DNA from 4 places in the Brevibacterium zhoupengii genome. Region 3 is predicted to be linked to each of the others. Evidence: riboswitches for the same ligand, from Rfam matches in the RefSeq annotation. Region 3 holds a riboswitch; each other region holds the start of a gene.

Region 1 (7,482 bases), 340 kb from region 3:
TCGTATAGAGAGTCACCGCGAGGCCGGTGATGATACTGGCAACGCCTGCGCCGACGACCGTTCCGGCGACACCCAGCTGTCCGCCGATCACCGAGGAGGTGGCCGCGGCGGCAGCGCCGGCGAGGAGCTGAGTCGCGGAGACCCTGTTCTCGCTCTTCTCCTTCTTCTCAAGGACCTCGTCCTTGGCAGGCGGTTCGTCGACGGCTGTGGTGCTCTCCTGCATCATCCGAGTCGCCGACGCCGGCAACTCTGCTGACGTAGGCGACCCCGTTGACGCTGCCGACACCGGCGCTTCTTCGCGTCGGATCGGATTCGGCGGCATCACGGGCGTGGTCACCTGTGAGGGCGCCGTCGGTGACGACTGGGTGCTTCTGGCGTGTGCGGCGGCGAGTTCTTCGGTGATCAGAGGCAGGGTCTGAGACGCCTGCGCGGCTGCTGTGCCTTCTTGCTCATTCGGTCTGCCTGACTCATGCTGATTCGACACCAAATTACCTCCGATGACTGGCCTCTGAGTCCAGTATCGGCTGGCTGTTTTCGGGGTTCCTGACCCTTCCCTACGAAGGCTGGGACAACACTGTGAGAAGACGGCAACTCTATGGTCGCTGACCTGCGATGATACCGACCTGTGTGACGCACGGGACAGGCGCTTTGCAGGATATTCGCAGGTCCGGAATCGGTGTCTGCGACACCTTATTTCTCAGTGCAGAATGGCCACGCCGAGGTGGTCCGGAAACACGTCCATCGTCTCGAGTTCCAGCAGCTGGAATCTCGGGTATCCGGGGCCCGGTTCCAAGGTGACTGCGAATAGCCCTGAACCGGTGAATTGCGTCGACACCTGTAGGGCATTTTGTTCCGAGCCGGCTCGGCCAACTGTCTCGACCATGAGATTGAGCGCGAAGCACGGCTCGTCCAATCCGACGAGGGAGACGTTCTGCGCCCCACGGAATCTCACCGGTGCTGCCGGCGTCACCGAGTGCATCTGTCCGTCTATTTCAAGGGTCACCTCGGCGCCTATGGGAAGGAAGGTGCGCGCCAAGCCCGGCAGCGGCGAGAACTCGGCCTCACGGTCCAGTCGCGCGATGCTCAGGCGCCAGCGTCGAAGATCCGGGGTCAGTTTCTGGGACTTGATGAGTGAGACGAGCTCAGTCGTCTCCCCTGCCCCATTGGCCCACGGAACCGGATCGAGGTCGTCGAAAGAGGTGATCACGCGCATGTGATCACTCTAGTCTCGACTCAGCTCGTGGCTGCTGGTGAGAACGTCAGTTCAGGACGAGGCAGAACGGGTGACCTGCTGGATCGAGGAAGACGCGGAAGGTCTCACCCGGCTGGTCGACAGCCTTCCCTGCACCGAGTTCGACCACGGCGGTCTCGGAGACATCAAGGTCATCGACGACGACGTCGATGTGCATCTGCTGCGGGTGGGACTGCCCCGGCCAGCTGGGTGCGTGATAATCCTCGACCTGTTGGAAGCAGATCGGGGGCCAGGATTCGGATGTGATCTCTGCCCAGGTGCCGTCGTCATCGACTCTGACCTGCCAGTCGAGGAGTTTTCCATAGAATTCCGCGAGTTCACCGGCGTCGGGAGCATCGATGACGATGACGGGCTGCTTTGCGATAGCCATGGTCGAAGTCTACGCGTCGCCGGTGACACGGTGAATAGAGCAGGCAGGAAGGCTTGCTGTTCGCTACGCCCGGTCCGAAGTGCCCGCAGACACACCGATGCTAGGCTCGAAACACCACAGGGGAGCGCCAGGAGACAGGCGCTGAGAGTGCGCAAGCAGACCCTTCGAACCTGATCCGGTAAACACCGGCGGAGGAAGTGAGGTGTGACACCGATGAGCGATATCGACACGAAACACACGATCAGCAGCATTCGGCTGACCCCAGGAGGGCCGGTTGCGGCGCTGAGAGCGGAGGCGTCTTCCGCTTGGGAGGCTGCAGTCGGGCACAGATTCATCACCGAACTGATTGCCGGCACGGTCGACGATTCCGTGATGAGAAAGTACCTGATCCAGGACTACCAGTTCTTCGAATCATTTCTCTCGATGCTCGGCGCATGTGTCGCTCACGGCGATGCCGTAGGGCCGAAGCTGCGGTTCGCCAAACAGCTCGGGTTCCTTGAAGCCGACGAGGATTCGTACTTCCTCATGGCCTTCACCGAGGTGGGTGTCCCTGCGACCGACTACGCTGACCCCCAGCTGGCTGAGCCGACTGAGGGCTTCCGTGACCTCATGGACGAAGCCGTCGACTCGGCCTCCTACGCAGAACTGCTGGTCGTGCTCGTCATCGCCGAATGGCTCTACCTCGATTGGGGCGAGCGCTCGGATCCTATGCCTCCACGCCGGGTGCATTCCGGGTGGATCGACCTGCACCGTGGTGAGGATTTCCGGGCCTGGGTGCAGTTCCTCATCGACGAACTCGAGCGAGTCTTCCCAACTGGCGAGGACACAGAATCCAGCGCGGCGCGATGCCGACTGGCTCACATCTGGCACCGTGCGGTCGACCTCGAACTGGCCTTCTTCGACGAGGCGTACGCTAAGAACGAAACCCGGTGAAGCTGGAGCGCTCGGTTCACATTCTGCGTCCCTCGCATAAACGAGGTCGCTCGGATTAGGATTGTTGAGCAGAACAGGTGTGCGGGTGCATCCAGTCACCCTTCGCCGTCGCTGGAGGATGCGAGGTAATACAGATGAGCACACAGCTGCTTCCCGTAACGGACGATCCGGCAGTCTACATCATCCATGACAATCCGGAATGGATCGCTCCCTTTGCCCAGGCCCTCGAGCGATCAGGTGTCAATTTCGTTGAGTGGCTGCTGCCTGATGTCTCGATCGATCTCACGACGGAGCCGCCGCAGGGCCTGTTCTGGTCGCGGCTGTCTGCCTCGGCGCACACTCGCACGGATCCGCATGTCAAGGACTACGGACGTGCGGTGCTCGCTTGGCTCCAGGTCGCTGGGCGCACCGTCATCAACGGCGCCGACGTCTACGAGCTTGAGGTGAGCAAAATTCGCCAGCACCGTGAGCTTGCCGCTCGCGGCTTCGACACGCCCCGCACCTCTGCGGTCTTCGGCAGCGCAGCATTGTCCACTGCTGCACGCGACTTCAACCCGCCCTTCATCACCAAACACAACCAGGGCGGCAAGGGTCTCGGCGTGCGCCTTTTTCAGTCCCATGCCGAGCTTGACGAGGCTGCGAGCGACTTCGCTCCCGGTGGTGCGAACGAGCCGATCGACGGGATCACACTGGTCCAGGAGTATGTGCAGCCGGCGCAGCCGTTTGTCACTCGTGCCGAGTTCATCGGCGGCCGGTTCCACTATGCGGTTCGAGTCGACGTCTCCGATGGGTCCTTCGAATTGTGCCCCGCCGAAGCGTGCGAGATCCCTGGCGCTTCTGCCGCACCGGTCGACCCGTTCGCCCTGCGTGAGGACATCACCGCGCAGACGCCCCTCATCGGCCGGTTGGAGGCGCTTCTGAGCGAACTGCGCATCGACATCGCAGGCATTGAGTTCATCGAGACCGCCGATGGTCGCCAGGTCGTCTACGACATCAACACCAACACGAACTACAACCCGAACGTCGAAGACGGCGAGCGCACGGCTGGGCGTACAGCTGCCGCGGACCGGATCGCTGAGTTCATTGCCGGTGAGTACATCTCTGCTGGGGTTGCCGCGTCGCCGGTGCCCCACGCTTGATGCTTGCCCGCCGCTTAGTCCTCCGCCAACTGCTTTCACTGCTGCGCGAAGTCGACATCGGTGGGCGAGCTCTTGTTGCTGTTGATGGGCTCGACGGTGCGGGCAAAACCGTCTTAGTCCAGGAGCTCGTTGAGCTGGCGAACCAGGACGGCTTGCGCCCCGTTGCGTCACTGAGCATCGACGGGTTCCATCATCCTCGCTCGATTCGGTATGGCAACGGCCAAGGCCCCGATTCCTTCTACCGGGATTCCTATGACTACGAGGCCTTCTTCCGGTCCGTCGTCACTCCGTTCAGACATGGGCTGCCCATCGTCCCCGCGGTCTGGGATGTTGATGCCGATGCATCCGTTTTACCGGCACAGCGCGACCTGCCGCAGGACTGTGTCCTCCTTGTGGACGGTATCTTTCTCCATCGGCCAGAACTTCGCGTTGTGTGGGATGCGAGTGTGTGGGTGTAGGTTCCGTTTGAGGTCTCGGTCCCTCGGGGAAACGAACGCTGCTCTGGGCAGTTCGATTCTGATCCCGAGGCGCAGTCCAACCATCGTTATGTCGGCGGCCAGCGCCTCTATTTCGCAGAATGCTCGCCGTGGAGGTCGGCGACATGGATCTTCGACAATGAAGATCTGGAGCACCCCACCCTGCGGCGTCTCACTGAGGGTTCAGCAGGGAGCCCCGCCACTGAGGGCTAGGAGACTGCCGCTGTCACAGCCCGATCTCACACAGGTGCATGTCGATTGTGCCTCACGATCGCTGCGACGACGGCACCGACTGCGCAGCCGACCGCAATGAGGAACGGCACTCCGACAATGACTGTTTCGACGATCATGATGAATGTATGTTGGAACATGTTCGCCAGGATGTTCACCGCTGCGAATGCCACCATGCTGACGAGGAAAAAGAAACCGGCTGTCTTCACCAGGCGCACCGGCAGTGTCCCCCGACGGTCACGCTCGCTCAATGTGTTCATCGCCGATCACCTTCGATCCCGATCATTGTCGACGCTGTCTGCGCCATCTGCGATGTGCTCTGAGGCTACGCCTGAAAGCTTGGGGTGCCATGAGGGCCACGGGCATGTTCGATGAACGAACGACGGCGCACTCCGCCCCGAGCGTGTCAGTCCTCTCCCCTAGACTGAGCTCATGAGCAATGCTGAGGTAGATGCCGTTGTCGTCGGTTCCGGACCCAATGGCATGGCCGCTGCGGTCACTATGGCTCGGGCGGGCCTGTCCGTGCAGGTCTATGAGGCCCAGTCGACCATCGGCGGCGGCGCCCGCACCCTCGACCTGGGCCTGGCTCCGGGCATCACCCATGACATCTGCTCGGCCGTGCACCCCTTGGCGATCTCGAGTCCGTTCTTCGTTGACTTCGACCTGCGTTCCCGAGGCCTCGAGTTCACCACCCCGGAAGTCTCCTACGCTCAGCCTCTCGACAATCAGCCGACCGCGCTGGCCTTTCACGATCTCGAGACAACGGTCGACCACCTCGGCGCGGCCGGACCCGAATGGCGGCGATTCTTCGCCCCGCTGCTCGAACGCGTCGATGATGCGATCTGGCTGTCGCTGGGCGATAAGCGCTCCATCCCGGAGACGCTGCGCGATGTTCCCGGCATCGCCAATGTGGTGAAGTTCGGGCTGCGGCTGCTGTCCCAGGCCAGCCCGGCCTGGAACATTCCGCTTTCCCACGAATCCACTCAGTCCCTGTTCACCGGCGTTGCCTCGCACGCCATCGGTGGGCTGCCTGCCATGGGCACGGCCGCTACGGCCACCATGCTCTCGACCATTGCCCACGCCGGTGGCTGGCCCTCCCCCGTCGGCGGTTCGCAGGCGATCATCGATGCCATGGTCGCCGACCTCGAAGCCCATGGCGGTTCGGTGGCGACAAACGCGCGCATCGATCACGTCACCGATATGCCGGCGGCTCGCGCGTACCTCCTCGACACTTCGGCGCTGAATGCGGCTCAGATCTTCTCCGGCTTCCTCCCCGCCCGTGTCGACAAATCACTGCGCAGCTTCAAGCAGGGCAATGCCGCGGCCAAGGTCGACTTCGTGCTCAACGGGCCTGTGCCCTGGGCCGATCCGGAGACCGCGCGAGCCGGCACCATCCACGTCGGCGGAGCCCGAGCGCAGATGGCCGCCGCCGAGGCGGATGTGATCGCCGGGCGCATGCCGACCCACCCGGTCTGCTTGGTCTCCGACCCGACCGTGTTCGACCCGTCGCGTGAGGTGGACGGCCTGCGCCCGTTGTGGACTTATGCTCATGTCCCCTTCGACTGCCCCCTCGATCCGGCCGAGTACATCATCAGGCAGATGGAACGCTTCGCCCCCGGCTTCCGCGACACCATCGTCACCTACAACTCGATCCCCGCATCAGAGATGGCCGGGCATAACCAGAACTACATCGGCGGGGACATCGCCACCGGGCTTGTCTCCTTCTACCGGATGATGGCCCGCCCGCGCACCAGCTGGGACAACTACAGCCTCGGCGTACCCGGTGCCTACCTGTGTTCGGCCGCGACCCCACCGGCACCCGGCGTGCACGGAATGAACGGCTGGTTCGCGGCTCAGCGAGCGCTGAAGACGCAGTTCGGCATCACCGAGGCCCCGAGCCTGGCTCCCTGAGGATCTGCCGTCGGCGGCGCGAATGCCTCCGCCACACACCATTGGCCACAGCGACCGCCACGACGACGAGGCTGGCACCAAGTGCCTGGCCCACGGTGAGCTGCTCGCCGAGGATCAGTGCCGCGAGGACGAGGGCGAGCACGGGTTGGATGAGCAGCAGGCTCGCCGTCATCGACGGCACCAGCCGGACGCTTCCCCGGTTGATGAGCAGCCAGGCCACCACCTGCCCCAGCAGTGCCAGAGCGATGAGGTACATCCACGCGCTTGGGCCGATCCCGGTGAGATGGATGCCGCCGGTGAACTGGGCGATGACCGCCGATGTCACCGCCGCCGAGGCTGTCGCCCAGGCTAGCGGCTGAATCGTTCCCTCGGCCTTGCGCCTCGTCCCTCGTCTGGTGAGGAACATGTACACGCCGTATCCGATCCCGGCGATGAGGGCGAGAACTGTGCCGAGTACGGCGTTGTCCCCCACCTCGGCCAGGGTCACGATCCCGCCCACCAGGCCGACGCCGATGAGCATCAGCGGCAGGGAGATGAGGAACCGAACACTCACACGCTCACGGTCGATGATGAGAGCCAGCAGCGGGAGCACGATGACCTGGACGTTGACGAGCACGGTCGCAACGCCGGCACCCACGAGGTAGATCGACGCCGTCCACGCAATGTAGTCGATGCCCAGCGCAACGCCGGCCGCAATCGCCCAGAGGATGCCCGATCGCGAAAGACCGCCGTGACGCCGACGTTCAAGAAGCGCCAACGGGATGAGTGCGATGACGGCGATCGCGCACCTCAGCACGGCGGTCGTCGCCGCATCCACGCCCGCGAGCTTGACCAGGATCGCTGAGATCGACAGGCACAGCGCACCCGCGAGCACCGCCGAAGCGGCGAGTGCTGTGGGTGCCTCCGGCGCTGGAGCGACCCTGGGTTTGACGGTCATATGCTGACCGTATGCCCGCGAATTCGATTAGGCAACGCTACCTAGAACGCCCCTGCTCTCACCTTCCAAAATCAGGTACAACTTAGATTCCTCTTCCGACGGTCGATCCGTTGATACGTCGAAATTTTTGCTTAATAATGACGGGCTGCGAGGGCGAACGAGACGCCGCATAACAATCGACTCATCTACAGTTGAACGACGGCCGGTACACGCCGGGACCGGAACTCCTTCGG
Region 2 (7,482 bases), 2.0 Mb from region 3:
CTACGCCGGAACGATGAGGAACCCCGTGGCGCGTTGATCTGATCGACCGACCGCGCTGACCCCACAACCCGATCGCGCAGCTCATCGCCCGATCGCACCGTGCACCGCCCGATTGCGTAGTGCACCGCACCTATCGAGGTGGCCGCTGGAACCCAGCGGCCACCTCGGCGTGGGTGTGGGGTGTAGGCGGAATCGGCGGATGGTCTGCGATCATGTGAGCACCAGCGGCTATCATCATTCCTATCGGTCGCCTGCGCGCTGGCCGCAAGCGGTCCGTAGGATTCCCGACTCAAAGGTGTGGTCATGGCGAAGCAGAACGATCGGCCTACCCTGGCCACGGTCGCTTCGCGCGCGGGAGTCAGCATCAAGACCGCATCCCGGGTGCTCAACGGCGAAAAACATGTGGCCGCGAGGACCGCCGAGAAGGTCGAAGACGCCGCCGCCGAGCTCGGATTTCGCCTCAATTCCACGGCCAGGCGCCTGCGCGCCGGGGGCAGATCACCCTACATCGGCGTGGTCATGAGCGACGGGGACGACCCGTTCCAGGCTCGCCTCTTCACATTGTTGGAAGCCGAGCTGAGCAGGATCGGACTGCGCCCGGTCGTGACGGTCACCGCCGACGATCCCGACCGTGAACGCGGCTTCCTCGACGAATGCCTGGCCAATGACATGACCGGAATCTGCGTCATCCGATCCCATCCGGACGCCGCTCGGTTCTACGCTGATGCGGCAAGCGCTGACGTGCAGATCGTGTCCTTCGATCCGTCGACAGCGGGTCCCGGGGTCGACCTCATCGCCGGTGATGAGGAGCTTGCCGGGCGACTGGCCGCGACTCAACTCCTCAAGCACGGACACATCAGCCTCGGCGTCATCGGCGATCATTCGACCAGCCCCATCACCACCGCCAGACTCGCCGGAATCCAATCGGCCTTCGCCGGCCGCTCGGACATCGGATGGCGGGCCTACATGCGCGAAGACGCCCACGATCTGGCCAGCGCGAAGAACGTCGTCGCGGCCTGGCTGGGGTCGCGCAGCGCACCGAGCGGGCTCATCACCTTGTCCGCGACCCTGACGCAGGGGGCCATCGACGCCTGCCGCCGGCTCGACGAGTGGCCGGCGCTGGTGGGCATCGACGATTTCCCCGCCGCGGAGCTCTTGGACGTGACCGTCATCGACCGTGATGTGCGATCCATGGCCGCCGAGGCGGTCCGGCGTCTGCAGGATCCGCCCGGTTCCGGGGCGGGCGGGAATCCCCGCCGCGGTTCTACTCAGTTTCCTGTCCATGTGATCGCCCGTGGCAGTGGTGAGGAGTCGCCGGACAAGTGACGCTGTCTGGAGCGAGACTCAGATCACGATTTTTCGCCGAAACAGTTGACACCGGGCCCCGATCGGCGCATTATTTTGAACAGCCTGACAACGTTGTCAGAAAAATCGAAAGGTTCACAATGAGGCACAACCTGCAGTCCCGGAAGAAGCTCGCCGTCCTCGGCGCCTCGGTTGCTATCGGCGCTCTTGCGCTCAGCGGCTGTGGGAGTCAGAAAGGCCAAGGCAATGAGGAATCCGGCGGCGGTTCGGGCGGAGACGGTGAAGTCACCATCGCCCTGCTCCTCCCGGAGTCAAAGACCACCCGCTACGAATCTCTGGACAAGCCGAACTTCGAGAAGTACGTCGCCGAAGCCAACCCTGATGCGAAGGTCTCCTACCGCAACGCCAACCAGGACGCGACGCAGCAGCAACAGCAGTTCGAGGCTGCAGTGACCGAAGGCGTTGACGCCATCGTGCTCGACCCGGTCGATGCCTCGGCGGTGTCTTCGGCCCTGTCGAAGGCTCAAGCCAAGAAGATCCCGGTCATCGCCTACGACCGCTTCTTCGAAGGCGCGGACTACTACACCTCGTTCGACAACAAGAAGATCGGCAACCTGCAGGGCCAGGCCGTCCTCGACGGACTCAAAGCCGAGGACAAAGACCCGAAGTCGGGACCGGTGTGGATGGTCAACGGCGATCCGAAGGACCCGAACGCCGCTGACTTCAAGGCCGGCGCCGAGGAGACCCTGAAGAAGGCCGGTGTCGACATCACCGAAAGCCATGACACCCTCGACTGGAACCCGGACGACGCCCGTCAGTGGGTCGAAGGTCAGCTGCAGAGCGCGGACAAAGAGCCGATCGCCATCTACTCAGCCAATGACGGCACCGCCGGTGGTGTCCTCGCGGCCACCAAGAAGGCCAAGGTGAAGCCGGTCGTCACCGGACAGGACGCCGAGGTCGACGGACTGCAGAACATTCTCAGGGGTGACCAGTACGCCACGATCTACAAGTCGATCCCACCGCAGGCGGAGTTCGCTGCGAAGGCAGCTGTGTCCCTGGCCGGAGGTGAGGAGCCGAAGGCTGGAACAACCTACAAGGACACTCCAACAGACTTCGTCGAGGCAAAGGTCGTCACCAAGGACACCGTGAAGGACATCGTCGGTGACCAGATCAAGGCGGAAGACATCTGCACCAAAGACGTGAAGAAGCTCTGCGAAGACGCCGGCGTCAAGTAGAAATCGGCGAGTAGGAACATATGAATTCTCAACCCACTGATCCGGCATCCGCGAACTCGCGGGCGCCGGAGACCGGAGCCGAACCAGTACTCGAACTGCGCGGAATCAACAAACGATTCGGTGCGGTCCAGGCACTGACCGATATCAACCTGACCATCGGCCGCGGCGAAGTCGTCGGACTCGTCGGCGACAACGGCGCGGGCAAATCCACCTTGGTCAAGGTCATCGCCGGAGTCCACGGAGCCGACGAAGGTGAGATCATCCTGGGCGGGCGGTCCCAGAAATTCGCAGCGCCGAAGGACGCACAGAAGGCGGGAGTCGCCACAGTCTTCCAGGACCTCTCACTGTGTGAGAACCTCGACGTCGTGGCCAACCTGTTCCTCGGCCACGAGAAGACCCGCGGCGGTGTTCTCGACGAAGTCACCATGGAGGCGAAGTCGTGGGAGCTGCTGCGAAGCCTCTCAGCCAAGATTCCCAGCGTAAGGGTCCCTATCGCGGCTCTGTCCGGCGGTCAACGTCAGACGGTCGCGATTGCCAGGTCCCTCCTCGGCGAACCATCGATCGTGATGTTGGACGAGCCGACGGCGGCACTCGGCGTGGCACAGACCGCGGAGGTCCTCAACCTCATCGAGCGTCTGCGCGAACGAGACCTCGGAGTGCTCCTGGTCAGCCACAACATGGCCGATGTCCAGGCCGTGTGTGACCGTGTCCACGTTCTGCGCTTGGGTAAGGATGCCGGTGACTTCCCCGGTGACGAGCGTACGGATGTGCTGGTCGCCGCGATCACGGGAGCCAACGACAATGTCGTGACTCAGCGAGCGACCCGGAGGGGTGAGCGCCGATGACCCGCAACTCGTTCATCACCGACGAACGCATTTCGAGCGAGGGGTTCTTCGCGACATTTGTGCGTCGAGTCAAGGAGGGCCAGCTCGGCTCCTTCCCCGTGATTCTGGCGCTCATCGTCATCGTCATCGTCTTCCAATCGGCGAACAGCAAGTTCATCTCACCGGCCAACCTGGTCAACCTGTCCACGCAGGTCGCGTTCCTGGCGATCCTGGCGTTGGGCATCAACCTCATCCTGCTCCTCGGCGAGATCGACCTGTCGCTGGCGCAGCTGGGTGGACTCTCCGCCTCGCTGCTGGGCGTGCTGGTCGTCAGGCAAGGGGTTCCGCCCTTGATCGCACTGGTCATCATGCTGGTGTTGGGCCTCGTCGTCGGAGCGATCCAGGGCTGGTTCTTCGCGGTGGTCGGAATCCCGGCCTTCGTGGTCACTCTGGCAGGACTACTTGCGTTCACCGGGCTGACCTTGACAACTCTGGGTGTGCAGAAGAACCTGTCGATGGCCGACACCTTCGCCTTCGACTTTGCGAGCTTCTACTTCCCGGCGATCTGGGCCTACGTATTCGGGGCAGTCGCCGTCATCGGCTTCGGCGCCGGGATCATCTACTCGAAGCTGCGCCGTCACAACGAGGGACTCGACAGCCCGAGCTGGACCTCGGTGATCGTGCGCATCGTCATCCTCACCGTCGTCGTCTTCGGCTTCCTCATTCTGGTCAACCAGGACTTCGGTCTGGCGATGCCGTTCTTCCTCATGATCGTCATCGCAATCGTCATCGATCTGGTGCTGCGCAAGACCAAGTACGGTCGCTCGATCTACGCGGTCGGCGGCAAGGTCGAAGCCGCCAGGCGTGCCGGCATCCGCGTGACATGGGTGCGCGTCAGCGTGTTCATGGCCGCCGGTGTGCTGGCCGCATTGTTCGGCTTCATCAAGACCGGTGTGACGACCAACGCGGGATCGACGCTGGTGAGCACGCAGGACCTGCTCAATGCGATCGCCGCAGCGGTCATCGGCGGCACTTCGCTCTTCGGCGGTCGCGGCACGGCCTGGGCTGCGGTGCTCGGTGCGCTGGTCGTCGGGGCGATCAACAACGGTCTCTACCTCATCGGCTTCAACTCTGATGCGCAGCAGATCATCACCGCGCTCGTCCTGCTCACAGCTGTCGTCATCGACGCCCTGAGCCGTCGCGGACAGCGCTACGTCGGGCGGGGCTAGCTGCGTTCGCGGCGAGTTGCGCTCGCGGTTAGCTGCGTTCGCGGTCAGCGAGGGTCGCCCTCTTGCTCAGCAAGCTCTCGAGGTATGACCCAGCAAACTCATCGAGCGGACCACTTAGCGTCGAAAGTACCGGTTACAGCTGGTGCTCTGGATGATAAGTGGTCCGCTCGATGTGTTGGCATGCGGGCGCCGAGGCGGGCCCGGGGTCTGGTTCGCCTGTCTCGGGTTCCCGCCTGGCCTTCTTCGGGCCGCCGCTTCGCCCAGCCTCAGCCGTGCTGATACAGTCGTGGGCAATGACATGGGGTGCCTGACGTTGATCGCGTGAGGCTGAGAGAACACCCATCGAACCTGATCTGGGCCATACTAGCGAAGGGATCGTCATGGTTGACTTCGACCTGCGTTCTGCCAATGCACGACTGCGTGCGAGCAATCCACTTATCCAATGCATCACGAACACAGTGGTGCAGCAGTTCAGCGCCAACGTGCTCCTGGCCATCGGCGCCGCACCGGCGATGCTCGACCACGATGCCGATGCCGCACAGTTCACGCGCATCGCCAGCGGACTGCTGGTCAACTTCGGCACCGCCACGAATCAGCAGTTCCTTGCCGCCGACGCCGCCATCGACGCAGCCAACGAAGACTCCAAGCCCTGGGTCCTCGACCCGGTGAGCATCGGAGCCGTCGACTTCCGCACCACACGAATCCGTCGCGCGGCGAACTCTTCACCCACTGCCATCCGTGGCAACGCCTCCGAGATCGCGGCACTGGCCGGAGTGGGCCTGGGTGGTCGGGGAGTGGACTCCACCGACGAGGTTGATGCCGTGATTCCTGGAGCCGTCGAGTTGGCAAGATCTACCGGCTCGATCGTCGCGATCTCGGGCCCCAAAGACGCGATCGTCGCTCACATCGACGGGGTCGACCATGTCGCCCGCCTTGATGGGGGACACTCCTATATGCCGCTTGTCATCGGCACCGGCTGCTCTCTCGGTGCAGTCACCGCCGCATACCTCGTGGGCGCAACGACCGCCTCGGCGAGGTTCGAGGCTGTGGTCGCCGCCCACGCTCACTTCAAGGTCGCCGGTGACGCCGCTGCAACCGGCGCGAACGGACCCGGCAGCTATTCGGTGAACTTCCTCGACGCGCTGCACACGCTGACCGCCGAACAGTTGGCGGGCGCACAAGTTGAGGCAGGCACGATCGAGGCCGGCGCGGTTGAAGCCAGCGTCGGTGAAGGATCACAGTCATGAGCGAAGCCAACTCTCGTCTGGCCGGGATCGACGCCCGCCTCTACCTCGTCACGGACTCGGCGCAGTGCCGGGAAGCTGGACGCAGCGTCGCCGAAACTGTCCGCGAGGCAGTGGCCGGGGGAGTGGGGATCGTCCAGGTCCGCGACAAGGACATCGACGACGATGCGTTCTACACGTTGACTCGCGAGGTCATCGCAGCCGTCGACAGTGCAGTGGCCGACAGCGCGACGGTAGAGACAAAGCGCCGCGTGCCCATCGTCCTCAACGACCGAGTCGCGGTCGCCCAGCGTCTCCTCGCCGAGGGAGAAGAAGTCCACATCCACGTCGGACAGTCAGACACACCTGTCGAGCAGGTACGCGATCTCCTCGGCCCCGAACCCCTCATTGGTCTGTCTGCGGCCAACTATGCCGAATTCGCTGCAGCCCGGGCATCGGGAGTCGTCGACCTCGTCGGCATCGGGCCCGTCTACGACACCACGACGAAGACCGACGCACCCGACGGAATCGGGCCCGACCGCCTCGGCGAGCTTGTGGGTGAAGCGGGACTTCCCGCGGTCGCCATCGGAGGGATCAGCACCGCTCGTGCCGCCGAACTGCGCGGACGGGGCCTAATCGGCATCTGTGTGGTCTCGGCCATCTGCCGCGCCGAAGACCCGCGTGCCGCAGCCGAAGAGCTGCTCACGGAATTCGGTGACGGGCGTGCGACATTCGGTGACGGAGATGCGGAGGCAGTTCAGTGACCACTCGGCCGCCCATCGCACTGTCCATCGCCGGCACCGACCCCAGCGGGGGAGCCGGCATCCACGCCGACCTCAAGACCTTCACCGCCCGCGGAGTGCTGGGCACCACGGCCATCACCGCACTGGTCGCACAGAACACCCACGGCGTTTCGCGGGTCTACGGAATCGACGATGACTTCGTCTCCGACCAACTCGACAGCGTGTTGAACGACATGCCCGTCGATGCCACGAAATCGGGGATGCTCGGCTCACGCTCCCTCGTGGAACTCGTCGTCGCACGAGCAGCCCAGGGCCAGCTGGGCTTCTACACGGTCGACCCGGTCATGGTCGCGACCTCCGGACACCGCCTCCTCGAGGTTGATGCCGTTGCTGCTGTCCGCGATCACCTGCTCCCGGTCTCCGACCTCATCACCCCGAACCTGCCCGAGGCGGCTCTGCTGATCGGCGACGATGAGCCCGTGGCACAGAACCCGCAGGAGATGTTGGCCCAGGCCAGGCAACTCGTCGACCGCGGACCTCGGGCGGTTCTGCTCAAGGGTGGGCACGCGATCGAGGGCGACGTCGCCGACGTTCTCGTCACCGCCGAGGGCACGGTCACCGAGTTCACCCACCCACGAGTGGAGACACCGAATACGCACGGAACCGGGTGCACATTGTCGGCCGCCATCACCGCCGAGGTGGCTGTGCTCAAGCGTGAACGTGGCGTTGACGATGTGAACTCGGATCTACTCCACGAAGCCGTCGACAATGCCCTGAACTACCTGGCCAGGGCACTGAAGTCCGCCGCGAACTGGCAGGTCAGCCTCGATCCGAAGGGCGCTCACGGTCCCGTCGACCACCAGGTCGACATCGTCCGCCGTTAGAACAACCAGTCACACACCCGGATGGGCTTTCCATCCGAA
Region 3 (7,482 bases):
TGGTCTCGATCTTGTGCCACAGCTTGACTGTCTCGGGACGTCCGGCACGCTCGGGTGCGTACGAGTGCTCGTGGTGCCAGCCCTGATCCTCCATGGCCACAGCGAAGATGTACATGATCGAGTGATCAAGGGTCTCGCGGCTGGCCTTGGGATCCATCTTCTGCGGATCGTTCGCGCCGGTGCCGATGACGTTGTGCGTGTGGTGCGAGGTGTGGATGACGATGCGCTTGATCTTCGTCAGGTCCTCGATCTCGCCGCCGAGCTTGCGGGCGAGGTCGATGAGCGCCTGCGCCTGGTATTCGGCGGAGTGCTCCTTGGTGTAGGTGTCGAGGATCGCGCGCTTGGCCTCGCCTGCACCGGGCAGAGGGATGGTGTAGCGAGCCTCAGGACCGGAGAGGATCCAGGCGATGAAGCCGTCTTCACCTTCGTAGATCGGGTTGGGTGCGCCTTCGCCGCGCATGGCACGGTCGACGGACTCGACGGCCATCTTGCCGGCGAACGCGGGAGCGTGTGCCTTCCACGAGGAGATCTCGCCCTTGCGGGACTGGCGGGTTGCGGTGGTCACGTGCAGGGCCTGCTGGATGGCCTGGAAGGTGACCTCGGTGTCGAGGCCGAGCATGGCGCCGATTCCGGCTGCTGCGGAGGGGCCGAGGTGGGCGACGTGGTCGATCTTGTGCTCGTGCAGGCACATTCCCTTGACCAGGTCGACCTGGATCTCGTAGCCGGTGGCGATGCCGTTGATGAGGTCCTTGCCGCTGATGCCCTTGTGCTGGGCGACCGCGAGGACTGGTGGGATGTTGTCGCCGGGGTGTGAGTACTCGGCGGCAAGGAAGGTGTCATGGAAGTCGAGTTCACGAACGGCGACTCCGTTGGCCCATGCTGCCCATTCCGGGGAGAAGTGCTCCCCCAGCGGCAGACCGAAGACTGTGGCTCCGGGTGAGTAGGGGTGGGTCTGTGCTTGTTCCCGAGCGTGCAGCGGAGCCGAGCGGCGCACCGAAGCTGCGGCTACCGAGGCGTTGTCGATGACTCGGTTGATCACCATTTCGGTGACCTCTGAATCCACTGGAGTCGGGTCTGAGGCGACCTCGGCGATCTTCCAGGCGAGTTGGTCTTCACGAGCCAGGTTCTCTGAGCTCTTATACGTGCGGACTTCATGATCGATCATGGTTAACCCCTTCAAACGTCCTTGACCGTTCAGGTCTGAGAGTGGCTGACACAACTGTAGGCTACGTCACTTCTCTGTCACGGTCTGGCCAGAATTTTATCTCGACATCAAGATACTTTACCCGAAGGAACCTCGATCCCACCACCCGGTCCCACCTACCGGAATCTGGCCGGGAGGGCGCGGTGAAGGGCACTGGCTCCAGGAGGGTGCGCCAGGCTCAGTCGTGGAGCGGAGATCCGACGATATCGAAGTGGAATCCCCCGAACTCCCCCGACAGCATGGGACGGGCGGCCTCGATTGACGCCTGCACCTCGGGAAGCTCCAGCGAGGCCCGATGCGCCTCGGCGCTCTCCCACAGCTCGACGACGAAGACGGTGTCAGGCTGCTCATCGTTGATGCCGACCTCGTAGCTGAGACAGCCGACGCGAGACAGATGATCGCTGCGTACGGTCAGATGCGCGACCAGCGCGTCACGCTGTCCGGGGAGAACCCCAAGGGTGCCAGCATTCGCGAAGACCATGCCCTGATGATACCAGCGGGAGTGACTTGCATCACTGTCGTCCGCCAGGTTGGGTCGCCAGTGAACTGTGCCACAATTGACCCATGACGCGCACTGCTCTGGACTTCGACGAGAACTGGTTCGACGATGCCGAGTTCGCTCAGCTGCGACGGCGACTGCCCATCCCCTATGTCAATGCGATCCCCGTGCGAGTGGGCGAATCGGGAGACGTCGAGCGAATCGGCCTTCTGCTGCGAAGCCTGGACGACGGGACGCTGGGGCGAGAGGTCGTCGGCGGGCGGATCCGCTTCCATGAGAGCATCCGCTCGGCGCTGATGCGCCATGCGGAGAATGACCTCGGACCGATGGCGCTGCCGGTCATCCCGCCTGCGATCGCACCGTTCCATATCGCCGAGTACTTTCCCACCGAAGGCTCATCACTGCTCCATGACCCCCGCCAGCATGCGATCTCAATGTGTTTCATCCTCGAAGTCCGCGGCGAGTGCACACCTCGTGCGGATGCGCTGAGTCTCGATTGGCTGACACCGGAGGAGACGCTGCGCTCCGATATCGTCGGCGAGATGTGCCACGGTCAGGAGCACATCCTCCGCTACGCGCTGGCTCACATGGGCTTCGCGATCTGAAAGGTTTTTCTACACTCCGTAGAAGAACCTTGGTAGACTGAGTCCACGAGGACGGTTCTGATGACGGGGCCATCGTCCTCGTCCGGGTACAGTCGGCCCCCACGGGAGGTCTGCCATGACTGCCGAGAACCGCACCGCTGACCAGACATCGACCAACCTCGGAATCCTCGTCGGCTATGACGGCTCCGAACTCGCCGCCCGAGCCCTTGAATACGGAGCAGCCGAGGCCACTCGTCGCAACACTGCCCTCACCGTCGTCGGCGCCTATACCGTTCCCGCGATGATCTACCCGAACATCGCATCAATGCCGGAGGAGAACGAGGAGGAGGCCGCGCTGCGCGCGGTCGAGAAGCGCCTCGGCGAGGCGGCCGGACTCCTGCGAGACCACCCGGGCAGGGTCTCCTATCGGGCCGACCAGGGCGACGCGGCCGGGGTGCTGAGGGACCTGAGCTCCCACGCCCGGACAGTGGTCGTGGGAGCCAGGGGCCGGGGCGGATTCATGGGCCGACTTCTCGGCTCGGTGTCCACGGCGCTGCCCGCCCACTCCCACTGCCCGACGATCGTCGTCCCAGGCCACCGAACTGAGCCGGAGAACGCACGGGTGGTCGTCGCAGTCGACGGCTCGGACGCCGGGCGTCTGGCGCTGTTCACCGCAGCCGAGGTGGCCAACTCACGCAATGCCCCACTCAGCATCGTCTCCGTCCTCCCGGCCGGCGAAGAATGGCTCTACTGGTACCCCGAACTTGAGCTGAGCGCCGAGGTCTCCGGACGGAGGAAGAAACAGCTCGAGACTGCGCTCGAAGCCGAGGTCGCGGCTGTGGCTCAGCAGCTCCCCGAACTGCCGGTGAGTGCCGAGGTACCCATCGGCGACCCTGTCGAAGAACTCCTCGAAGCCACGAAGACCGCACAGCTGACCGTCCTCGGCACTCGCGGGCGAGGAGCAGTCAGAAGTGCACTTCTGGGTTCGGTGTCACGCGGAGTCCTCCATCATGCTGACGGCCCGGTCATGGTCGTTCCGAGCTGAGCCGAGTCTGTCGGTGCAGTCTTCGTCGTTGCAGACTGCGTCAGCGGGGGCTGCGGTGACGTTTGGACACGAGCAGCAGCACCGCCCCGACGATGATTGCAGCCACACCGAGGCCGATCGGCAGTCCGAACTGAGTGCCGGTGCGCGGCAGATCGCCGCCGTCGGCACCTGAATCTGAGTTCGCTGAGGTTGCGCCGGAGCTGGCGGCGGCAGCGGAGGCGGCAGTCGACTCCGCGCCGGCTTCCGCGCCCTCAGACTCGGTCGTGCCCCCAGACTCGGTCGTGCCGTCGGATTCGATACTGTCCGCGTCCGCTGAGGCGCTGTCCGCGTCTGCTGAAGCACCGTCGGAACTTGCCGCAGCGTCTTCAGCGTCAGCATCTGCTCCGGCGTCGGCGCCCGGCTTTGGTGCGTCATCGCCGGAGCGGGTGATCTCGACATCGTCGATCTGCTCGGACGCGGCCTGCGCCTCAGCCTGCTGCGTGCCGTCTGCTGGAACCTCGTAGGTCGTCGCGCGCAGCGCGTCGTCGCTGACCCGCACGCGGGTGAAGGCGGGGATGTCGTTGTGGACGCTCTTGGCCTCCCAGTCCAGACCCGGAACGTAATCGTAGAATTTCGAGCCCGAGGACGAGGTCAGAGTCAGGTACATCGTCTGCCCTTCTTCTTTCTCCTGCTCGAGACCGGCATCGGAGGACTCGACCTTCTTGCCTTCGGCATCCATGAGGAACGTCCGATTGTAGATGTGGTCGTGGCCGGACACCACGAGGTCGATGTCGTTGCGCGCAGCCACAGGCGGAATCGCGTCACGCAGCCGCTTCACGTCGAGATCGCTGTTGTGGGTCGCGGTCGAATAGATCGAGTGGTGGAATCCGAGAACCGTCCAGCGAGCCTGGTCCCCGTGCTCGGCCACTACCTCATCGATGAACTCAGCATGCTCGTCAGTGTCGGAGTCATTCGAATTGATATCGATGAACAGAATCCCCGAATCCATGAACCAATAGTCACCGCCGGACGCGACGAGTCCTCTTCCGCCATGGTCGCTGCTGACGTTGGGGCGGTTGAAGTGCTGCTCGTAGGACTTCGAGGCGACATCATGGTTGCCGATCGTCGTCGCCTGCGGAACCTCCTGAGTCGCTGCCGGAGCCAGGTACTGTTCGTACTGCCCCTGGTCACCTGCCGAATTCACCTGATCGCCCAGGGAGAAGAAGAACCGCGGATCCTGCGCGGTCTCCAGGCCCGAGTTCAAGGTCCTGTCCCAACCAGTCGCATCATCGGGCTGCCCGCCGCCGGCACCGACCTGCGGGTCACCGAAGACGAGGAATTCGCTGTCGCCGCCGGAACCACCCGTATCGAACTGCGCTACGGCTGAGAAGCCGTCCTCTTCGCTGCCGACCTGGTACGAGTACTCGGTGTCCGGCTCCAAGCCGGTCATGCTCGCATGATTGTAGTGGCGCTTGAGATCAGTCGAGAGACCCGAGTCGCTGGTCCCGGATCTGTGAGCGTCCTCGGGCAGAGCCGAACCCTCGAGCTCCGCGGTCTTGGCCCAGCGGACCTCCCCCTCGCCGGAGTTCTCGCTCATCCACGACAGATTGCGTGAGCTCTCATCCGCCCCGACCTGCAGCACCACATCGGAGATCGCAGACTCCTCATCCGCCTCTGGCTGCGTCGAGGGCGAGGCGGAGGACGAGTGCGTGGGCCCAGCATGCGTGAGCCCGGCATGGGCCGGGACTGGCACTGCAACGAGCGCCGCCAGCAGCGCCGAGACGGACAGAATACTCATCGGTGACCTCAGGTGTTGTGTTTTCACCCGAACATTCCTACCCGCCGGTAATGAAAGCCCCATCCCCGACGAGCGGCCGACGAGTCAACGGCAGGTGAACTTTCCGTTACGGGTACCTCTCGTCGACTGGGGTACAGTGGTCCTCACGACAGGGGAGCGCCGAAAGGGGCGCTGAGAGTGCAGATGAAGCTGCAGACCCTCGAACCTGATGCGGCTAGCACCGCCGAAGGAAGTCGAGACTCTTCTACCCCTCCTTGATATGAGGAGGCACAATGCCAGAAACGACCGCGTCGGATTCCGCTGTGAAGACCGCGCCCCACTATTCCCAAGTACCGGCGACCAAGCAGTGGCGAGTCGTCGACTACGTTGTCACCGCCGTGCTGGGAATCGGCGTCGGACTCATCTTCTGGGTCCTGGCACTGAGCTGGAAGGTCCTCGAACTCGGATTCCAGGCTTTCCCTCCCTCAATCGGACTCATCGCCGGCCTCTGGGTCCTCGCCGGACCTCTGGCCGGTGCCATCATCCGCAAACCCGGTGCCGCCCTGCTATGCGAATTGATCGCCGCCATCGTCGAGGCAGTGCTGGGCTCTCACTTCGGAGCCACCGTTCTGCTCTCAGGACTCGTCCAGGGCTTCGGCGCCGAACTCATCTTCGCGGCCTTCGGCTATCGCAGGTTCACCCTGTGGGTCACGAGCTTTGCCGGGCTGCTGGCCGCCGCGTTCATGTCCGTGAGCGAGAACATCATGTACAACGCCGAATGGCAGTTCGGCTACCAGGCAGCCTATGCCGTGTGCGCGATCATCTCCGGCATCGTCATCTCCGGCATCGGCGCCTGGTTCGCCTACCGGGCGATCGCGAAGACCGGGGCGCTGAGCGCCTTCGCCTCCGGCCGCCTGCGCTGATGGCCCTGCCGATTCGCGCCCGCGGGTTCTCGTGGCGCCATGCCGATCGTGATGAGCCCGCCATCGGTCCCCTCGATCTGGACATCGCGGCAGGTGAGAAGGTGCTTCTGCTCGGTCCGTCCGGGGCAGGCAAGACCACCCTCCTGCATGCGATCGCAGGAGTTCTGCCTGCCGAGTCAGGTGAGGCAGCTGGTCAGCTTCTCATCGGCGACCGTCCACCGGATCCGCGCCGAGGTGAGACCGGGCTAGTCCTCCAGGACCCCGATTCGCAGGTGATCTTCTCCCGGGTCGGCGATGATGTCGCCTTCGGCATGGAGAACCTGGGCCTGCCTGCCGACGTCATCGCCGCTCGCATTCCCGCCTCCCTGACGGCCATGGGCCTGGGTCTCCCCCACGACCATCCCACTGCCGCGCTGTCCGGAGGTCAGAAGCAGCGCTTGGCGCTGGCAGGAATCCACGCGATGGCACCGCAGGTGATCATCCTCGATGAGCCGACAGCCAATATCGATCCGGACTCCGCCGCCTCCGTTCGGGATGCGGTCCTCGAGACCCAGGCGGCCACCTCGGCGACGATGGTCATCGTCGAACACCGGGTCGGATTGTGGCTCGATCACGTGGACACCGTGATCGTCCTCGGCCCAGCAGGCCTGCTTGCCCAGGGTCCGCCGAGGTCGGTCTTCGATGATCCTGCGCTCGCCGAGGTGCTGGTTGAGTGTGGGATCTGGGTGCCGGGGACGGCCGGACCCTCCAACCCTGCGGTGCAGCCGAGTGCAGAACCGCTCCCCCGCGCCGACGGCGAGGTCGTGCTGAGGACTGAGTGCCTCAGTGTGGCTCGCCCCGGTGCGAAGGTTCGCGCGGCGACCGGCCTCGATCTGTCAGTTCGGTCCGGTGAGGCCCTGGGCATCGTCGGCGCCAACGGGGCCGGCAAGTCGACCTTGGCGCTGACCCTGGCCGGCCTCATCCCGGAATTCGAGGGCGAGGTGAGAGCTGCCGGCAATCTGCGAGATGGTGCCAAACATGCCCGACCCTTCCGGTGGCCCTCGGCGTTTCTGGCTCCTCGCATCGGGATGGTGTTCCAGGAACCCGAACATCAGTTCCTGCGTTCGAGTGTGACCGAGGAGCTGGCTTTGGGACCGCGACTGGCCGGATGGTCGAGTGCCGAGGTCGACGATCGCGTCGCCGAACTCCTCGAGGTGCTGGGACTTGAGAGGCTCGCCGAGGCTCACCCGCAGGGCCTCTCGGGCGGTGAGAAGCGTCGCCTGTCGGTGGCTGCCATGATGGCGCCGCGGCCGAAGGTGCTCATCGTCGACGAACCGACGTTCGGCCAGGATGCCCTGACCTGGGCCGGTCTGGTCGAGCAGTTCATCGACGTCCTTGCCCGCGGGTCCGCCGTGGTCGCGGTCAGCCACGACCATGCGTTCCTCGACGCCATCGGGGCCAGGCGGGTCGAGTTGAGTCGGAGGACGAAGGC
Region 4 (7,482 bases), 670 kb from region 3:
CAGCCGCAGCCGTTGACGTGGCATGATGAATGGGATGTCTCAAGCACTCGTGTGGTATGTCAGCTATGGGTCGAACATGCATCGTGACAGGCTCGCCTGTTACCTGCAGGGCGGCTGTCCTCCAGGTGCACTCGTCACCTATCCGGGCGCGAGGAACACCGATCCGCCCCTGGCGGAAATGGGCATCGAGCTTCCCGGATCTATCTACTTCGCCGGCAGATCCACCGTGTGGGGCGGCGGCGGAATGGCCTTCTATGACCATCAGGTCCCAGGCCCCACTCCGGCAAAGGCGTACCTCATCACTGCCGAGCAGTTCGCCGATGTCGCCGATCAGGAGATGAACCGCCCACCGTCATCCGCGAATCCGCTGGAGACTTTGGCCTGCGAACTTCCCGTCGGCTCTACCCGTTCGGTGGGACCGGGCAAGTACGAGACTCTCCTCGTCCTCGACCGCAGGGACTCGATCCCGCTGGTGACGTTTACGGCCCCGCACGGATCCGAGGCAGTCCCCCACACCGTTCCCAACGAACCGTATCTGACGATGCTGCGCCTCGGCGCAGAGGAGGTCAGGTCCGTGACGACGCTCAGTTCAGCCTCGGAGCTCAGCTTTGAGTCGGAGATCAGTTCAGTGTCGGAACTCAGCTCTGCCGCAGCGACTCCCCAGCCCGCAGCTGCACAAGTGTGAGGTCGAGCAGCGGCGTCGCCACTGACAGGTCCGCTGCCGTTCTCGCAAGGTGTCCGAGGATGTGCTCGGTTTCGCTGGGCAGGCCCGAGGTCACGTCACGGTAGAGCGATGAGGTGAACGACGAGCCTTCGGCGGTGAGCATGGACAAGGTCATCTCCCTGGCCTTGGCCGAGACCGGGTGTCCGCCCGCAGCCGCGACGGTCTCGAGCTCGTCGACGATCTGAACAATGTGCGAATGCCCTCCGGCGGCCATGATCGCCCCGACGGGTGCCCGGAACAGGCAGGTGACGACCCCGGCAGCGGCGATGAAGATCCACTTCTCCCACAGGGCGTCCGTGATGTTGTCCAGAATCTGCAGCTTAAAGCCGGGTACATCGAGGGCCTGGGCAATGGAATCCGGGACGCCTGTTCCATCGAGGTCGCCGATGGTCATAACCGCGAGGTCCGTCATCTGGTGGATCGCGCCGTCCTTGATCGTCCCGACGATCTTGACCAGACCGCCCAACACCTGGCCGGGGAACTCCTCGACCAATCGCTCGATCTGAGCCATACCGTTGAGGAACGGAATGATGAGGGTGTCCTCCCCCACTGCAGGTCTGATGTCGTCGATGATCGACTCCAGACCGTTGGCCTTGACCGCGACGATCACCAGGTCGAAAGGCGTCGAACTCGAGCCGTTGGCAGTGGCGGAATCGCCGGGTGCCAAATGCGCAGCTGACGGATCAGTCTGGGCGAGCTCGGCTGCGGTGAGGACGGGGATATGGTTCGTCCGGTCCTCACCGGGGTCAACGAATCGCAGACCGTTGGCACGCATCGTCTGTGCTCGGGCTTCGCGGACGAGGAACGTGACATCGCGTCCTGCTTCGAACAGACGGGTTCCGAACGCTCCGCCGGTTGCGCCGGCTCCTGCGATGAGTATCTTCACTGTGTGCTCTCCCATGTCAGATGGATTCCGTGGCTTCTGCGTTGCGCACTGTCACAATGCCTGTTTGAGTTCCGCGGCCGCAGCCGCAGGGTCATCTGCTGCGGTCACCGCGCGGACGACGACAATGCGCTGTGCACCGGTGGCCTGTACTTCCGCCAGTCGCTCACCAGCGGAGATCCCACCGATCGCAAACCAGGGTTTGGCTGCGCTGGAGGCGAGCGCACGCAGGGGTTCGACTCCGATGGCGGCCCGGCCGGGTTTGGTGGGGGTCTCCCACACGGGACCGAGACAGAAATAGTCGATCTCGGGGTCCGCCTCGGCGGCGTGGGCCTGTTCGATGGAGTGTGTCGAGCGGCCCAGGATCACGTCGGGGCCGAGGACCGTGCGTGCCTGTTCGCTGGTGAGGTCGCCCTGACCGATGTGGAAGACGTCGGCGCCGACGATGAGGGCCACATCAGCACGGTCGTTGACGGAGAACAGCTTTCCGTGCCGGTGGGCTGCCTCCCTGAGGACTTCGAGTGCTTCGATCTCGGCTCGGGCTTCCAGGCCCTTGTCGCGCAGCTGGATGATGTCGACGCCACCGGCATAGGCGGCATCAAGGAATTCGGGGAGATCGCCCTGCGCGCTGCGGGAATCGGTGCAGACATAGAGCCTGGACCCGCGAAGCCGGGCGAGTCGTGTGGCTCTGTCTGTGTCGTGGACTGCGGCGTCCATTGTCATATCTGCGGCCATGCTCCTAGAGTAGAGGAGTTCGCGGGAGCCTCATAAAGGGGCTGAGAGGGCTTTGTGCCGACCGTTCAACCTGATGCGGATCATGCCGCCGGAGGGAGAAGCACGTGCACGTCATTGTTGTGGGAGCCGGGATCATCGGCTTGTCAACTGCCTGGAATCTGCGCCGTCGCGGCGTCAGCGTCACCATCGTCGATCCGGCTCCCGCCATGGGTGCCTCCCATGCTGCGGCGGGGATGCTGGCCCCGGCCGCCGAGGTGGTGTGGGGGCAGTCTCCCCTGTACCCCCTGATGCGTGCCTCGGCAGACTTGTACCCGGACTTCGCCGCCGAGCTGGCTGCCGCCTCCGGTCATGATCTGGGGTACTCGAGCGCCGAAACCTTCGTGTGCGCCGGTGACCGTGCCGATCTCGCTTCGCTGCGTGAGCTCATCGACCTGCAGCGAGCAGCCGGTTTCGACGTCTCCCTCGTTCCCGGGTCAAGGGCCAGGGATCTGGAACCGGCGCTCTCACCCGGGGTAAGCGGAGCTGTCACGATCCCCGGGGACCATTCGATCGATCCCCGCCGAGTCACCGGCGCACTGCTGGCCATCCTCGGCAACGCCGTTGTCCGTGCCCGAGTGACCGGTCTGCTCACTCAGGCGGGCCGGACCATCGGTGTCGAACTTGAAGATGGGACGAGGCTCAAGGCCGATCAGGTCGTCGTGACCGCCGGCGGCTCCTGCAACGACATCTCCGGAGTTCCCGCGCTGCCCCTGCGCCAGGTCTGGGGCGAGGTGATCAGACTGCGGGCGCCCGAGACTCTGGCCCCGCTTCTCACACGTACGATCCGTGGACTGGTCAAGGGTCGTCCCGTCTACGTCGTGCCTCGACCCGACGGTGAACTCGTCCTCGGTGCCACGAGTCGTGAAGACGGTCGCTCCGGGATCAACGCCGGCGGCGTCCACCAGCTGCTGCGCGACGCCGAACGTCTCGTCCCTGCCATCCTCGAGGCCCAGATCACCGACATCACCACCCGCGCCAGGCCGGGCTCACCCGACGACGTGCCGATCATCGGGCGCATCGACCCCGGCTGTGTGGTGTCCACCGGGTTCTTCCGGCACGGCATCCTCCTCGCCCCGCTGGGTGCGAGCCTCACCGTCGACCTTGCGTGCGGGAGCGAAACCTTGGCGGGGCCGCCGGGGACACTCGCCGCGGTGGCACCTGCCCGGTTCACCGAAGCCGCTCAGGCTCAGCACCTCACTCCTGCTCACGACCTCACCCCTGCGCAGCACCTCCAGACCACACCGACCGAAAAGTTTCAGCAACCGACAGGGAGCCAACTGTGACCGACACGATCAGCATCACGCTCAACGGCGAGCGCCATGAACTCGCCCGACCCACCACGGCCAGGGACCTCGTCTCCGGCCTCGTCGACAAGGACATCACCGTCGATGGCACACCCGTCGACGGCAGTCGTCTGGGCATCGCGCTCGCCGTCGACGGTGAGGTGATCAGGCGCGGGAAGTGGTCTGAGTTCACCTTGGCCGAGGGGCACAATGTCGACATCGTCACCGCTGTGCAGGGAGGCTGACATGAGTTGGAACGTCGACGAGGTGACCCTGAACTCCCGACTGGTCATGGGCACCGGTGGTGCCAGTTCACTGAGCATCCTCGAACAGGCTCTGGAAGCCTCGGGCACCGAACTGACTACTGTGGCGCTGCGCCGCTATGACGGGACGGCCCGGGACTCGGTGTTCGCCCTGCTCAACCGTATGGGCATCCGCATCCTGCCCAACACCGCCGGATGCTATACGGCCCGTGATGCTGTGCTGACTGCCCAACTGGCCCGGGAGGCTCTCGAGACGAACTGGGTGAAGCTCGAGGTCATCGCCGATGAGGAGACTCTGCTGCCGGATCCTGTTGAGCTGTTCAGGGCCGCGGAGGAACTCGTCCTCGACGACTTCACGGTCTTCGCCTACACGAACGATGATCCGGCGCTGGCCAAGAGGCTCGAGGACGCCGGTGTCGCTGTGGTCATGCCAGCCGGGGCTCCGATCGGCAGCGGACTGGGCATCCTCAATCCTCACAACATCGAGACGATCGTCAACCGCGCCCAGGTGCCGGTGATCCTTGATGCCGGTATCGGCACTGCCTCCGATGCGGCTCTGGCGATGGAGCTGGGCTGCACCGCGGTCCTGCTGGCATCGGCCGTGACTCGGGCACATGATGCGACAGCCATGGCCCGAGCGATGTCCCTGGCCGTTGAGTCCGGTCATCTGGCCGCCCATGCCGGCCGGATTCCGAAGCGACCGTTGGCTATGGCCTCGTCCACGTTCGAGGGGATGGTGACTCCGGTATGAGTACCGCGCGCAATCCGGGCCCATTGGTCGCACCGACCGATTCTCTGAGCCCACGGGAACTCGAACGCTATGCCAGGCATCTGAGCCTGCCGGGGATCGGCGTCGAGGGGCAAGGGCGGCTGCGGGCCGCCTCGGCGCTGGTCATCGGTGCGGGCGGGCTGGGAGCACCGGTCCTGCACTACCTGGCCGCGGCGGGGCTCGGGTCGATCACGATCATCGACGACGATGTGGTCGAGGCCTCGAATCTGCAGCGCCAGGTCCTCCACCGCGATGCCGATATCGGCCGGGCCAAGGTCGATTCCGCTCGTGATGCCCTGCTTCGTCTCGATCCGGAGCTTGCGGTCACCGCGATCTGCGAACGGTTGAGTCCTGACAATGCACTTGAGTTGTTTCACTCCCATGATGTCGTCCTCGACGGGGCCGACAATTTCGCGACCCGCTACCTGTCCAATGATGCCGCCGAACTCACCGGCACCCCGCTGGTCTGGGGCACGATATTTCGCTTCGCAGGTCAGGTGAGCACGTTCGTCCCCGGGCATGGGCCGATGCTGCGTGACCTGTTTCCCGACATTCCCGAGCCCGATTCGGTGCCCAACTGTGCCGAGGGTGGTGTGCTCGGGGTTCTGTGCGGCACCGTCGGCTCCGCTATGGCCACGGAGGCCGTGAAACTCATCTGCGGCATCGGCACACCGCTGATCGGTCGCCTGCTGCGCTATGACGCGTTGGAGTCCGACTATTCCACGCTTCGGTTCTCACCTGATCCTGATCGCCGGCCAGTCACCGATCTCGCCGAGGTGACGGTGGCCTGCGCCGCTGCCGACCAGAGATCCATTGGCCAGGATGCGAATGGGCCCGGTGCCGAAGGTCTGGGCTCAGGACGGGGCGATGAGGTCAGCGTTGAGGAGTATCGGGCCGAGTCCTCCCCCATCCTCCTCATTGATGTGCGCGACGGGTGGGAACGGCAGATCTCGGCCATTCCCGGTTCCGTCCACCTGCCGCTGAGCGTGCTGCAGGTCGAGGGGTGGAAAGCGGTGGAAGCCGTGGCTGCTCATCCGCCTCATGAAATCGTCGTCCACTGCAAGTCGGGGGCACGGTCGGCTCAGGCCGTGGCGCTGCTCAAGGATGGTGCGCCGGGGGCCGTGCGTCTGCGCTCGCTGTTGGGCGGCATCGACGCCTGGTCGACGTCAGGATGCGAGACGGTTCAGGCGGCTGGCCAGCCCGCGGTGTCCGGCTCTCATCACTCGTGAGTGCATCGACGACGCCACGGGTCGCAGCAGCCGAATTGATCGGCGCCGGGTGTTCACGCACCACACAGAGCTGATCGTGGTGATGGGACCGGTCTGCTGCAGTGACCATGCTCCGCTCCCCCTCAGATCTCCGGCGGCGGAGAACGTCACGAAGTTCGGTGCCTCGGCGTCGTGAAGTTCGATGCTGAAGCTCAATGTCATACCGATCGGGCTGTTGACCTGGATATCGGCTCGGCTTCCGGGTGCGATCGTGTCGTCGATGGGCACGGCCACGGGCAGGCCGGGCCACCATTGCGGCCACGCTTCGATGTCGCAGAGCACTGACCACACATCCCTGACAGAGGCGTTGACCCTCCACCGGTTCTCAAAGTGGAAGGGCGCTGATTCACCCGCCTGCGGTCGCACATGGTCATGGGGCGCGAACTGATGATCCTTCGTCATAGATCCCCTGGTGTTCGTGGATCGACGGGCACTGAGGAACCCGTTCTGACTCGACGGTACTGTGGAGACTGTGATTGAGGAAAGTTTCATCAGCTCCCGCCGACCTTCGCCGCTGGGCGGACGTAAGCCGACGAAGGACGACCTCGCAGAGTTCGCCACTGATAATCCCGATGCCATCGATGATGTTCTGCCCAGGCGTCCGGGAGAGCTGTCGATGCTCATCGTGGGAATCAACCCTGGACTGTGGACCGCCGCGGTCAATGCGCCCTTTGCCAGACCGGGCAACCGCTTCTGGCCCTCACTGCATCAGGCGGGGCTGACCGATCACCTCGTCGATGCCTCACTGGGCCTTGCCGCCGAAGACGAAGCACAGCTGTTGGCCCGGGGCATCGGGATCACCAACCTCGTCGGTCGGGCCACCGCCAGAGCCGATGAACTGGACAATCAGGAACTGCGCGACGGGGCGGCCCGATTGGTTCGCCGACTCGACGATATCCGCCCCAAGGTGGTCGCGATCGCAGGAATCACCTCGTTCCGAATCGGGTACTCACAGCCCAAGACCCAACTCGGCTTACAGGACTCGTCACTCATCGAGGGGTGGCCCGTGGACATTCCGCTTCACGTCGTACCCCAGCCCAGCGGCCTCAACGCCCACTACCAGGTGCCTGATCTGGCGCGAATCTGGCGGCAGGTGTGGGAGAGCATCGAGGCCTGACCAGGCGTACAGATCAGGCGTCACATCGCGGAGTCCGGCCCAAGCGTGCCGACCATGGCACGGGCTTGGGGCGTCGTTTCTAGTGTGGTGGAGCGAAGTGCTCCCGGCAGCGTGCGACATAGGCTTCAAGACCGCCGACGTGGCTGGCAGCGATGTCTGTGGCAGGAGCATCCGGCTCGTCATCCGTGCGCCCGGGAGTACCCACACGCTGGTGGAAGACCGCATCTCTGCCGCAGATTGTGCACACTGCAGTCAGCTTGAGGACGTCTTCGGCCACGGCCATGAACGTCGGCATCGGTTCGAAGGGATCACCGTCGAACGTCACACACAGCCCTTCGACAATGACGGTGGCACCGTGTTCGACCAGTTCGAATACGGTCGCCACGAGATCAGGGCCGAAG

Evidence for each region. A riboswitch is a leader RNA that binds a small molecule or an ion and turns the genes downstream of it on or off. The one in region 3 is predicted to bind thiamine pyrophosphate.
Region 1: linked by a shared signal. The riboswitch ahead of LQ788_RS04120 (TenA family protein) and the one ahead of LQ788_RS05695 (ECF transporter S component) in region 3 are both predicted to bind thiamine pyrophosphate.
Region 2: linked by a shared signal. The riboswitch ahead of thiM (hydroxyethylthiazole kinase) and the one ahead of LQ788_RS05695 (ECF transporter S component) in region 3 are both predicted to bind thiamine pyrophosphate.
Region 4: linked by a shared signal. The riboswitch ahead of thiO (glycine oxidase ThiO) and the one ahead of LQ788_RS05695 (ECF transporter S component) in region 3 are both predicted to bind thiamine pyrophosphate.

What each region holds. Positions count from the first base shown of each region.
Region 1 is NZ_CP088298.1:922,119-929,600, reverse strand. Features, by position in the region: gene LQ788_RS04135 (hypothetical protein) at 1-484, opposite strand, end outside; gene LQ788_RS04130 (HutD family protein) at 698-1,213, opposite strand; gene LQ788_RS04125 (VOC family protein) at 1,260-1,622, opposite strand; TPP riboswitch at 1,731-1,836, shown strand; gene LQ788_RS04120 (TenA family protein) at 1,836-2,555, shown strand; gene LQ788_RS04115 (ATP-grasp domain-containing protein) at 2,690-3,694, shown strand; gene LQ788_RS04110 (nucleoside/nucleotide kinase family protein) at 3,694-4,152, shown strand; gene LQ788_RS04105 (hypothetical protein) at 4,410-4,661, opposite strand; gene LQ788_RS04100 (phytoene desaturase family protein) at 4,834-6,312, shown strand; gene LQ788_RS04095 (DMT family transporter) at 6,284-7,249, opposite strand.
Region 2 is NZ_CP088298.1:3,287,558-3,295,039, reverse strand. Features, by position in the region: gene LQ788_RS14995 (GNAT family N-acetyltransferase) at 1-37, shown strand, start outside; gene LQ788_RS14990 (LacI family DNA-binding transcriptional regulator) at 304-1,326, shown strand; gene LQ788_RS14985 (substrate-binding domain-containing protein) at 1,446-2,540, shown strand; gene LQ788_RS14980 (ATP-binding cassette domain-containing protein) at 2,561-3,385, shown strand; gene LQ788_RS14975 (sugar ABC transporter permease) at 3,382-4,593, shown strand; TPP riboswitch at 4,883-4,986, shown strand; gene thiM (hydroxyethylthiazole kinase) at 4,974-5,840, shown strand; gene thiE (thiamine phosphate synthase) at 5,837-6,580, shown strand; gene thiD (bifunctional hydroxymethylpyrimidine kinase/phosphomethylpyrimidine kinase) at 6,577-7,443, shown strand.
Region 3 is NZ_CP088298.1:1,266,275-1,273,756, reverse strand. Features, by position in the region: gene LQ788_RS05720 (MmgE/PrpD family protein) at 1-1,165, opposite strand, end outside; gene LQ788_RS05715 (putative quinol monooxygenase) at 1,383-1,685, opposite strand; gene LQ788_RS05710 (DUF4916 domain-containing protein) at 1,769-2,308, shown strand; gene LQ788_RS05705 (universal stress protein) at 2,424-3,332, shown strand; gene LQ788_RS05700 (FN3 domain-containing metallophosphoesterase family protein) at 3,373-5,109, opposite strand; TPP riboswitch at 5,250-5,358, shown strand; gene LQ788_RS05695 (ECF transporter S component) at 5,382-6,011, shown strand; gene LQ788_RS05690 (ABC transporter ATP-binding protein) at 6,011-7,482, shown strand, end outside.
Region 4 is NZ_CP088298.1:1,936,200-1,943,681, reverse strand. Features, by position in the region: gene LQ788_RS08815 (DedA family protein) at 1-26, shown strand, start outside; gene LQ788_RS08810 (histone deacetylase) at 35-685, shown strand; gene LQ788_RS08805 (2-dehydropantoate 2-reductase) at 639-1,625, opposite strand; gene thiE (thiamine phosphate synthase) at 1,662-2,330, opposite strand; TPP riboswitch at 2,354-2,456, shown strand; gene thiO (glycine oxidase ThiO) at 2,447-3,664, shown strand; gene thiS (sulfur carrier protein ThiS) at 3,661-3,909, shown strand; gene LQ788_RS08785 (thiazole synthase) at 3,911-4,678, shown strand; gene moeB (molybdopterin-synthase adenylyltransferase MoeB) at 4,675-5,925, shown strand; gene LQ788_RS08775 (SRPBCC family protein) at 5,863-6,366, opposite strand; gene LQ788_RS08770 (mismatch-specific DNA-glycosylase) at 6,437-7,081, shown strand; gene LQ788_RS08765 (thymidine kinase) at 7,161-7,482, opposite strand, start outside.